Regions from separate parts of the Paenibacillus thiaminolyticus genome, predicted to be linked through region 2. Evidence: riboswitches for the same ligand, from Rfam matches in the RefSeq annotation. Region 2 holds a riboswitch; each other region holds the start of a gene.
What was found. A riboswitch is a leader RNA that binds a small molecule or an ion and turns the genes downstream of it on or off. The one in region 2 is predicted to bind cyclic di-GMP.
Positions count from the first base shown of each region.

Region 1: linked by a shared signal. The riboswitch ahead of FLT43_RS18900 (anti-repressor SinI family protein) and the one ahead of FLT43_RS01945 (glycosyl hydrolase family 18 protein) in region 2 are both predicted to bind cyclic di-GMP.
Region 3: linked by a shared signal. The riboswitch ahead of FLT43_RS22450 (4'-phosphopantetheinyl transferase family protein) and the one ahead of FLT43_RS01945 (glycosyl hydrolase family 18 protein) in region 2 are both predicted to bind cyclic di-GMP.

Region 1 is NZ_CP041405.1:4,229,338-4,232,450, reverse strand. It holds gene FLT43_RS18910 (ABC transporter ATP-binding protein) at 1-971, shown strand, start outside; gene FLT43_RS18905 (helix-turn-helix domain-containing protein) at 1,039-1,374, shown strand; gene FLT43_RS18900 (anti-repressor SinI family protein) at 1,497-1,667, opposite strand; cyclic di-GMP riboswitch class II at 1,685-1,770, opposite strand; gene galE (UDP-glucose 4-epimerase GalE) at 1,860-2,888, opposite strand; gene FLT43_RS18890 (lipopolysaccharide biosynthesis protein) at 2,888-3,113, opposite strand, start outside.
Region 2 is NZ_CP041405.1:458,500-461,612, forward strand. It holds gene FLT43_RS01945 (glycosyl hydrolase family 18 protein) at 1-1,889, opposite strand, end outside; cyclic di-GMP riboswitch class I at 1,992-2,074, opposite strand; gene fabG (3-oxoacyl-ACP reductase FabG) at 2,587-3,113, shown strand, end outside.
Region 3 is NZ_CP041405.1:5,068,160-5,071,272, reverse strand. It holds gene FLT43_RS22455 (non-ribosomal peptide synthetase) at 1-617, opposite strand, end outside; gene FLT43_RS22450 (4'-phosphopantetheinyl transferase family protein) at 624-1,337, opposite strand; cyclic di-GMP riboswitch class I at 1,425-1,514, opposite strand; gene FLT43_RS22445 (helix-turn-helix domain-containing protein) at 1,631-2,101, shown strand.

The sequences.
Region 1 (3,113 bases), 2.8 Mb from region 2:
CGAGTGAGGGGCCGTCTTTATTGATCGTTATCCTGCTCTTTGCCAGGTTGTGGCCGAGATTTACCAGCCTCCAGTCCAAGCTGGAACAATTAGCCTCGACCATCCCGGCCTTCAAGGCTCTTCAGCAATTGCAGCGTGACTGCAAATTGGCCGCAGATCAGGCGATTACGCTTACCGAATCGCCCGCTCCGGGACCTGGCCATTGGTTCGTTATGCAAGGAATCGAAGTCAGAAATCTTTCGTTTCGCTATCAGCCGCAACTGCCTGTGTATGCTTTGCAAAATATCAGCGTTCATATTCCAGCCCAAGGGATGACCGCTATCGTTGGCAAATCAGGGGCCGGCAAGAGCACGTTTATCGATATCCTTATGGGCCTGATGCAGCCTGAATCCGGTCAAATCCTCGTGGATGGCATAGCGATCACGAATGACAACCTGCTCGCGTACAGACGCTCCATCGGGTATGTGGCGCAGGATCCGTTTCTTTATAATGCGACCATAAGAGAAAACCTGTTGATGGTGAAACCGAGTGCCACGGAGAACGAACTGTGGGAAGCCCTCGATTTTTCCTCGGCAGCTGAATTTGTACGCAAGCTTCCTCACCAATTGGAGACGCTCATTGGAGATCGAGGCATTCGTTTGTCAGGAGGAGAACGGCAGCGCCTGGTCCTGGCAAGAGCCATCATCCGGCAGCCTTCTATCCTTGTTCTGGATGAGGCGACAAGCGCACTGGATACGGAGAATGAAAAAAAGATTCTGACCGCTTTACATCGGTTGAAGGATCGCATTACGGTCATTGTGGTTGCCCATAGGCTGTCCACCATCCAAAACGCGGAACAAATTTTAGTCATACATGACGGGAAATTGGCTGAACAGGGAACCTTTTTGTCATTATCCTCAGAAAAAAAGAGCATATTTGCAAATCTTTTACAAAATCAGGAGGCGCAGCCTGTTAACGTCTATACGCTGTAGCCGCTTTCGGAGGTGGGGGAAATCGGATATAATAGGGACAAGCAGATGTATACACGGAGGTTAAATCATGATCGGAGAACGGATTCAAATCCTTCGAAGGAAGAAAAATTACTCACTGTCAGAACTCTCCGAAAGAGCAGGTGTCGCAAAATCCTATTTAAGCTCAATTGAAAGAGGAATTCAGCAGAATCCTTCCATTCAATTTCTGGAGAAGATTAGTGTTATTCTCGGGGTCTCAGTTGAGGAGCTGCTGCAAGACAAGGAAGCTTCGAATGAAGCTGAGGTGTTGGACGAAGAATGGACTAATCTCGTAAAAGAAGCGATGGCTTCTGGCGTAAGTAAAGAGCAATTCAAAGAATTTCTGGAATATAATAAGTGGAAGCTAACACGCGAAGAGTCATGATGCTCCCTAGCGTTGACGCAGCCCAAAATAAAGAAATCTCCGATTGTTGAGTTCACCGCGCGTTATCTGTAAACATGCCTCAACGAAGGAGATTTCTTTTCGATAATGTCAACAATCGTGAGTTATGCTTCTGAATTGACATGGAGCGGCCATTCAGGATCAGACTGTGCCTGAAAATCGCGAAGAAGTTTACGAATGTCCGCAATGGAAAGGCCCATTTGTCGTGCAGTTAAAATAATAGCTACCCAATCCTTGTCCAATTGTTCATTGTTACCTGTAACCGCTTCAACCATGATTGCATTGCCTCCCGAATTTACTCGGCCGGTTGCACCACTAACTCCACACGCCTAAAGTGCCCAGACAAAAAAGGCGCATTTCATCGTTTCCTAATATATACTTATTAAGTAGTATTATACACGACATTTGACGTTCCATGGTGTCATAGTATGTCGTCTCTGGAGCACTAGTTTTGTCGAATTCGATGATTACCCGGCCGTGATCCTCTCGCAATAACCTTGCGGATTATGAACCTGCCAATTCCAGCTATCTTCACACATGTCGGTAATGCCGTATTTCGGGAACCACCCCAGGCTTATATGGGACTTTGTCGGATCAGCATAGCATATCCCGATATCCCCTGGTCTTCGCCCCACGATTTCATAGGGAATCTGAATCCCCGACACCTTCTCGAAGGAATGGATCATCTCCAGCACCGTAAACCCCCGGCCTGTACCCAGATTGTAAAATTCGACCCCATTTATATGATCCAAATGCTCCAATGCTTTCAGATGGCCTTGCGCCAAATCCACGACATGAATATAATCTCGGATTCCCGTACCGTCTTTTGTAGGGTAATCGGAGCCGTATACTTTAAGCGACGGCAATCTCCCCACAGCTACTTGCGTAATAAACGGCATTAAATTGTTAGGCGTCCCATTAGGGCTCTCTCCGATCTTTCCGCTTTTATGTGCACCGACGGGATTGAAATATCTGAGAATGGAAATTCCCCATCTCGGGTCAGAAGAAGCCAGATCCTGCAGTACTTGCTCAATCATTTGTTTGGTTCTTCCATAGGGACTCACCGCCCCAAGGCTGGCTTCCTCCGAAATGGGAACACATTCCGGTACCCCATACACCGAGGCGGATGAGCTGAATACCAGGCTGTACACGCCATGCTTGGCCATCGCCCTGCACAGAACCAGCGTGCTGGTAAGATTCGTATGGTAGTATTCAAGCGGCACCTGAACCGACTCCCCAACCGCTTTCAGGCCGGCAAAATGGATCACGGCATCGATGCGATGTCCCTCGAATATCCGATTCAAGCGTTGCTCGTCGAGAAGATCCGCTTCATAAAAAGCAAATCCTTTGCCCGTAATATCCGAAATCCGACGAATCGCTTCCGGATGGCTGTTGGAGAAATTATCAAGAACGACGATATCATATCCCGCCTCCAGCATTTCTACGCAAGTATGGCTTCCGATATAACCGGCGCCACCCGTGATCAAAATGGCCATTACCTTGTCTCCTCTCTCCGTATGACCGGATTGAATTTAGTAAGGATCGGCAGCTTTCCCATATTCGCCTTGGCTATGTTCGTTAAGTAGATAAACTCGCTCGATTTGCGAAAGCACACATAGAAGATCAGGTTCGTTACGGACAGGCACAGCAGGACCCTGACGGCGATATCCCATAACAGCGGCAGCGTGAGTAATCCTGCAAGCCAGCCGCATAAGGATGCC
Region 2 (3,113 bases):
TCCGTTACGCCATGCAATACAGGCGGTTGATTGTTGCTTGGAGCTTCATCACCCAGAATGAGTTGTCTGTTCATCTCCGGGCTGTTATTCGAGACCCGCTGAACAAGCTCCATGCTTGTAATCTCGGCATCTCCCTTAAGTTTGAACGTATAGGATCTGCCAGGCTCAATCGTCTTGGCGTCATAAACCGATTTCAAATCGACGACTGTATACCCGTTCTCATTGGTTACGGTTCCCGCCAAATAATCGCCGGAAGTGAACGATCCATCGGCTTGGATGTAAAGCTTCGGCAGCTTAACTGTTTTTGCTCCTCTTTCCACGGCTCTCAATACTTGATTCGATTCGGTCAAAGACTCGTTATTGACGAGGGTAATTTCATACCCTTTATTGTTGCCCCAAGGCTCTGTATACGGTTTCATAGCAACCGTCACGTCCAGCTTGGTATATTGGATCTCATGTGTTTTCAACGGCTGGCTTCCGAAGAGGCCTTCTTTCGTTACCTTTGTTAATTTGTCGCGCTTGGCCGGGTCCGTAGTAGGGGCATCATTGGAAGCCATCCAAGCAATGACGCCGCCTAGGCCGCGCTCAAGCACATATTTCGTTTTCTCTTGAATCGATCTTTCATTGTCATACGTGTAGAATACGCCAGTTGTATTATCATATAGATATGGAGCTTTAGCTGCATCATCCCAGTATTCTTTGAGATTCGGGTATGCGGCCTTCAACTTGTCGAGATTGCGATAAGACCAAGTCCCTGTTCGGCGGCCGCCGTCCCCCAGGACGAGAGGGGATTCACCAACCGCGCCGCGGGATGGAGTCTGATCCGCATCCTTGGCAGATAGTGCGGCGTCACCGAATAGTCCCGGATGATTCGGATCGGATCCTTGAGACACCTTATCCCAGCCGCGAGTATAGTAGGCCGCCCCGATAACAATCTTGCTCGGTTCGGCACCTTGCTGAATCAAATAGTTCACGCTCTCGTCAACAGATAGGTTGTTGCCGGTGAGCGGGTCATTTGGATTCGGATACAAGCCGGTATGATGGCCGCTTACCTCATCCCATGCGCCGCGCATGTCATAAGTCATGATGTTGGCAAAGTCTACAATGTTGAACAGTCTTGGCACATCAATGCCGATATCAATCTTAGCCTTCGGCGCTGGGAGCGCAACAGACAGTTCATACGCTTTACCAAGCTCGGCTCCTTGTTTATTCAATGCGTTTTTCAAGTCTTGCAGGAGCACGATATAATTATTTTTATCCTCCGGCGTGGCGTATTTCGTGCCTTCATCGTTTTTATTATCGACCAGATCAGGCTGGCGAACTTCAGCCGGGAACTCCCAATCCACATCAACGAAGTCCATGTTCGTGTACTTGATGAATTTCATGACATTCTCCACCAGATTCGCCCGCTTCGAAGCATCGGCCGCTACAACGGAGAAGTCGCCTGATTTGGACCATCCGCCAAGAGAGATGCCGATTTTCAGGTTCGGGTTTTCTGCGCGCAATTGCTGCAGGGCGATAAGGCTGCCTGAATTGGCCATATCCCATTGTACGCCATCCTGGCCGACAGGCGCGCCCACAGCCGCATCCTTGTCCGTAAAGACGAGGTTGCCTTGAGCGTCAAAATCGAGGAACGCATAGTTCAAGTGGGTTAATTGATCGGCGGGAATATCCTTGGGATAAAAGTTCCCTTGTCCTCCCCAAATCGACCAATCGCCATAGTACATGACATTCCGGATTTCCTGTGTCGAGTTCTTGACCACAGGTTCCTGTGCTGCAGGAACAGTCGTTCCTGCATAAGCTGGCGCCAATGAAGACACGAACATCATGATGGTCATTACCGTCATGGCGAACAATCTTCGGGCACTCTGCTTTCTCCTAGTCTTCATCCGTTATTCACTTCCTATCAATAGATTATATTAATAGGCAGCTAGGGCAGGGTAACGCTTACATTTATAACGCATACGACTAATAGGGCTTGGATGCTATTAATCGGCAACTGGCTGGCATAGAATTTTCCTTAGCCCCTTTAGCTTTGCGTCACTAGATTTCCCTAGCTTTGCCTAGTAATACCTGGACATAAATGCATACGCTTTTACTTTTAATGGCGGCGATGTATTGTATAACGATGCATGTATGCACCGTTTAATATACAGTATTTTCTCGTTTATTTAATGGGTCTTGCAGCTCATATGTGAATATATGAACATAGGTCGATTCTATTATTCACTTGCAACATATAAGGTTAATAATGCGGATGCGATAAGGGACCGTATTTTGATTTCATATGGTTTCATGCTGTGCATCTTCCTAGTAACTGCGCCATTCCCTTGGCATTCCTTGTTCTGCATTTTTACATTTTTAAGATGTCCGGCAAGGTTTGGGCCAATAGGTCTTAGGGAGGAGGGGAGATATATCTTGGATTGGATGAACTAGCCGGAGTTCGCAAAATGATAACCGAATATAACTATCCTTATGGGAGAGGTTCAGCAAGTTGCCTCCACATTTGGAATTGTAGTACGATGATAAGGAATCCAAGCAATGGGAAATTGTAACTCATATTACATAGGATAGGAGTGTTGCTACATGCTGACGCCACTGAAGGATAAGACGGTCGTCGTGACCGGAGCCAGCAAAGGAATCGGCAAAGGAATTGCGAGAACCTTCGCCGCACAAGGGGCGAAAGTCGCGGTCGTCGCACGCAGCTTGACGAAAGCGGAGGAAACCGCGGCGGAAATCCGGGATAACGGAGGTATTGCTCATGCCTTCCAAGGAAATGTCGCCGATTTGGAGTCGATGAAGTGCGTTGCAAGCGAGGCGGCCGCTACTTTCGGGGGGATCGACGTTCTGTGCGCCAACGCCGGTATTTTTCCGAATGCGACGATCGAGGAGATGACCGGCGAGCATTGGGATCAGGTGATGAACACGAATGCACGCGGGACGCTGTTTTCCCTTCAAGCCTGCCTGCCCTTTCTGAAGAAAGCGGAATACGGCCGGATCATTGTTACCTCCTCGATTACGGGGCCGGCCACCGGCTATGCCGGATGGTCGCACTACGGCGCAAGCAAAGCCGCTCAGCTTGGATTCATGCGCAGTGCGGCGCTCGAGCTCGC
Region 3 (3,113 bases), 2.0 Mb from region 2:
GTCCGGTTGTGCCGCTCGATGAAGCGCTGAATCTCCTCCTTCGTCAGGAGATCCCACTCTCCGATCGGCTTGTCCGGAGCTTGCACCGCTTCGCCCAGCATCTGGTTGAACTGCTGACCCATCTGCTTGGCGCCATCCAGGCTGAAGCGCTCCGGCCGATAATAAATCGTAAATAAATAAGGGGCAAGGAAAGCCTCTTCCCTACCCAAGATCCGGCCATGCAGGTCTCCGGCTGAAATATCGGCTCTCGTCTTGCCAGGCACCTCGGCATCCTGGCACCAGCAGCAAGTCGTGATGCCGCCGCCGGCGCCCAGTTCCTGCCCGCCGGTCTTCAACTGGCCGCACAGCACCTGGGCCGCGCTCCACAGCGTCCCCTCCGGGCGAACCGGCACTTGCACTCCGTCCCGGCTCTGGCTGGCCATCACATGAAGAATCACTTCCTCTGCGTTATGGTACCGTGCGACCAGACCGCTCCATGCTACGCCCACTGCAGCCTCCAATGTGACCGAACGGGTGCGTGTGAGCAGTTCCAGTCTATCCACGATGGCAGAAGGAATCTCGAAGGTATGGGCGTCATAGCCCGTAAGCTGTTCGGTTGTAAATGGAATGGCAGACAAAATGATTCAGCTCCTTATCATTGACGAACAATAGGGTTGAAACCGATCCAATAGTTGTTCCAATGTCCAATGCTCTATGGGCGCAATCTTGGAATCGACACCGCATGCCATCACACAATACCCGGCATCCAGACTCTCGATCCGGGTAAAGACATATCCCCGCGCATGCCATACGGACGGAAGCCGCCAAGGGTAAACCCCGTCCGGCAGTATCTCCAATTCATCCAGCGGACCGTATCGTCCGGTTCCACGGGCTTTGAGATAGCTCTGCTTGGCCGTCCACAGCCAGTGAAGAAAGCGGGCGCGCGCATCCGCCGCCAGACCGATAGCGATCCGGTATTCCCGAGGCGTGCACAGGGTGCGGGCCGCCTCAGGATTCATAGGCCCGATCCGCTCGATATCAATGCCGACATCGCAGCGATCGATCGCCGTCACGATCCAGGAACCCGAATGCGCTAGATTGAAATATATTGAATTGTCTGGGGCCAAATACGGCTTGCCGTACCGGTTCCGGATGAATGCGATCTCGTCGTTCCTCCTCCCGGTCAGACGGCAAATCTGGCACCGGACGAGAACTTCGGCGATAACCATGCGATGACGGTCCGCACGCTGGCTCAGCCTCGCGTACCGCTCCTGCTGATCGGCAGACAGGAACGGAACGAGACGGTGCACGATGCGGTCATCGGAGTGTCGGTCCCAGCGGAGAGCAGCAATCTTCATAGGCTCAGCATCCTCTATGCATAGAAAAAAGGCTACATGCAGCAATAGCCTCATCACCATAAAGAACGTGAATGGTCCCCTATTCAACATGGCAACCCGGCCGCCATAGCTCCATGAAGGAGAGTTAGGCCCGAGGCTTTGCGTCCTTGCCTTTCGACAAGTTTGCCTTTTTCAAGTTTTGTTGTATGAATCCAATACGGTTGCTCTCTCCGCGGCAGCGGCTCTCTCTGTATAGCGTCATGCTTCTATACCCATACTACGAATAAAAGTATAGATATGAGCGTGAGCCGATAATGCGAAAACTGTTGATTACGAACCGTCATGGATGGAATATCTATTCCTTGAACCGTTTGGCGCCCACCATCCAAGATCCGAAGCAGCGGATCAAGGTGGAGGCCATCCGTCTTGTCATGTCCGGACATACCGCTAAGGATGTCGCGCAGCAGCTGGGCATTCACCGACAGACGGTATCGAATTATGTCAAAATCTTCAACAACGGCGGCCTCGAACAATTGCTAACCAACGTTGCTTCTCCCGGGAAGCCAAGAATACTGACCCCTGAGCAGGAAGAAGAACTGATCGGCATCATCAGCAGCCGCAAACCCTCTGCCGGGTCATCTGCGGGCTGGTTGATGCGTGACATCCAGGATCTGCTGGAAAAGCAGTTCCAGGTGCATATGACACGGACGGGCGTTCGGGATATGCTGCGCAGATTAGGTCTTAAGTACACCTCATCCGGCTATGTGCTCAATCGTACCGAATAGATCCTCCTCTGGCTCTATTCAGAATATCGGCAATTATATGTCGTTTGATTAACGCCACCCCTTAATAATACGGAGCAAAATTCGACATTGCAACTCAATATATGTCACTTTTTGAGGAAAAAGAGAAGAAAACGTAATAGGTAAATAGAATTATACACCCGTTAGCAGTAATGATAAATAAGTCTCACTCAAAAAAAATAAGTATACATAAGAGAGAGAAATTTATTCTTGGAAGGCCGCGGGGCTGCGGGATGTTTGGGCGGGAGGGCAAAGGAGAGAAAAACACTTGGTCATGTCCCGGCCAATGGAGATTTTCCAGCAATAATATAAGTCTCGTTCCATTTACTTAAAAATTTAGGATAATTGTCGGATCCTCTTCCGGCTGCTATGTTCTCTTGACTACCTGTTCTCCATATCCGATGCAAATGCATGCACCATCTGTCGAACTCGGTCTGCAATTTTTTGATGTGAAGCGCAACGTCGTCTCTGCAATCCAAATACAGCGTCCCGGGCGTTCGCTCGTGTCCGAAGCGTACTTCGACAATCATACTCTACCTCCTTATCAAATATTGGTGTTCCATAAATAGAAATATATATCTGGATATATTTTACACATCAACTCTACTGGCTGCAAGTTATTAATAAAGCTGCATAGATTTCAGGCTATTGAGAAAGTCCGAGGGATTTTGTGGCACTTCATTTTTTGTGTGGTGGCTCTCGTCTCTCCGTAGAAAAAATCGATTTAAAACGTTATGGGTGCCAAGTTTTGAGTAGGAAAATGGACAATCTCCACCCCTTCGTAAAAAACAGGGGTTTTCCAACGGCCTGAACACTGCACCAATTCCCTAGACACGTCTGTCCATGAGGCGAAATCCGCAAAACTGCATGATTTCTCCAGACACGCCTATTCGCTAAGCAAAATCTGCAAAACTGCATGATTTCAACACCTATTCGGTAAGCGAAATCCTGTGCAAATACAGCAATTCGATATGGACGACTTTCCCAGAAAGGG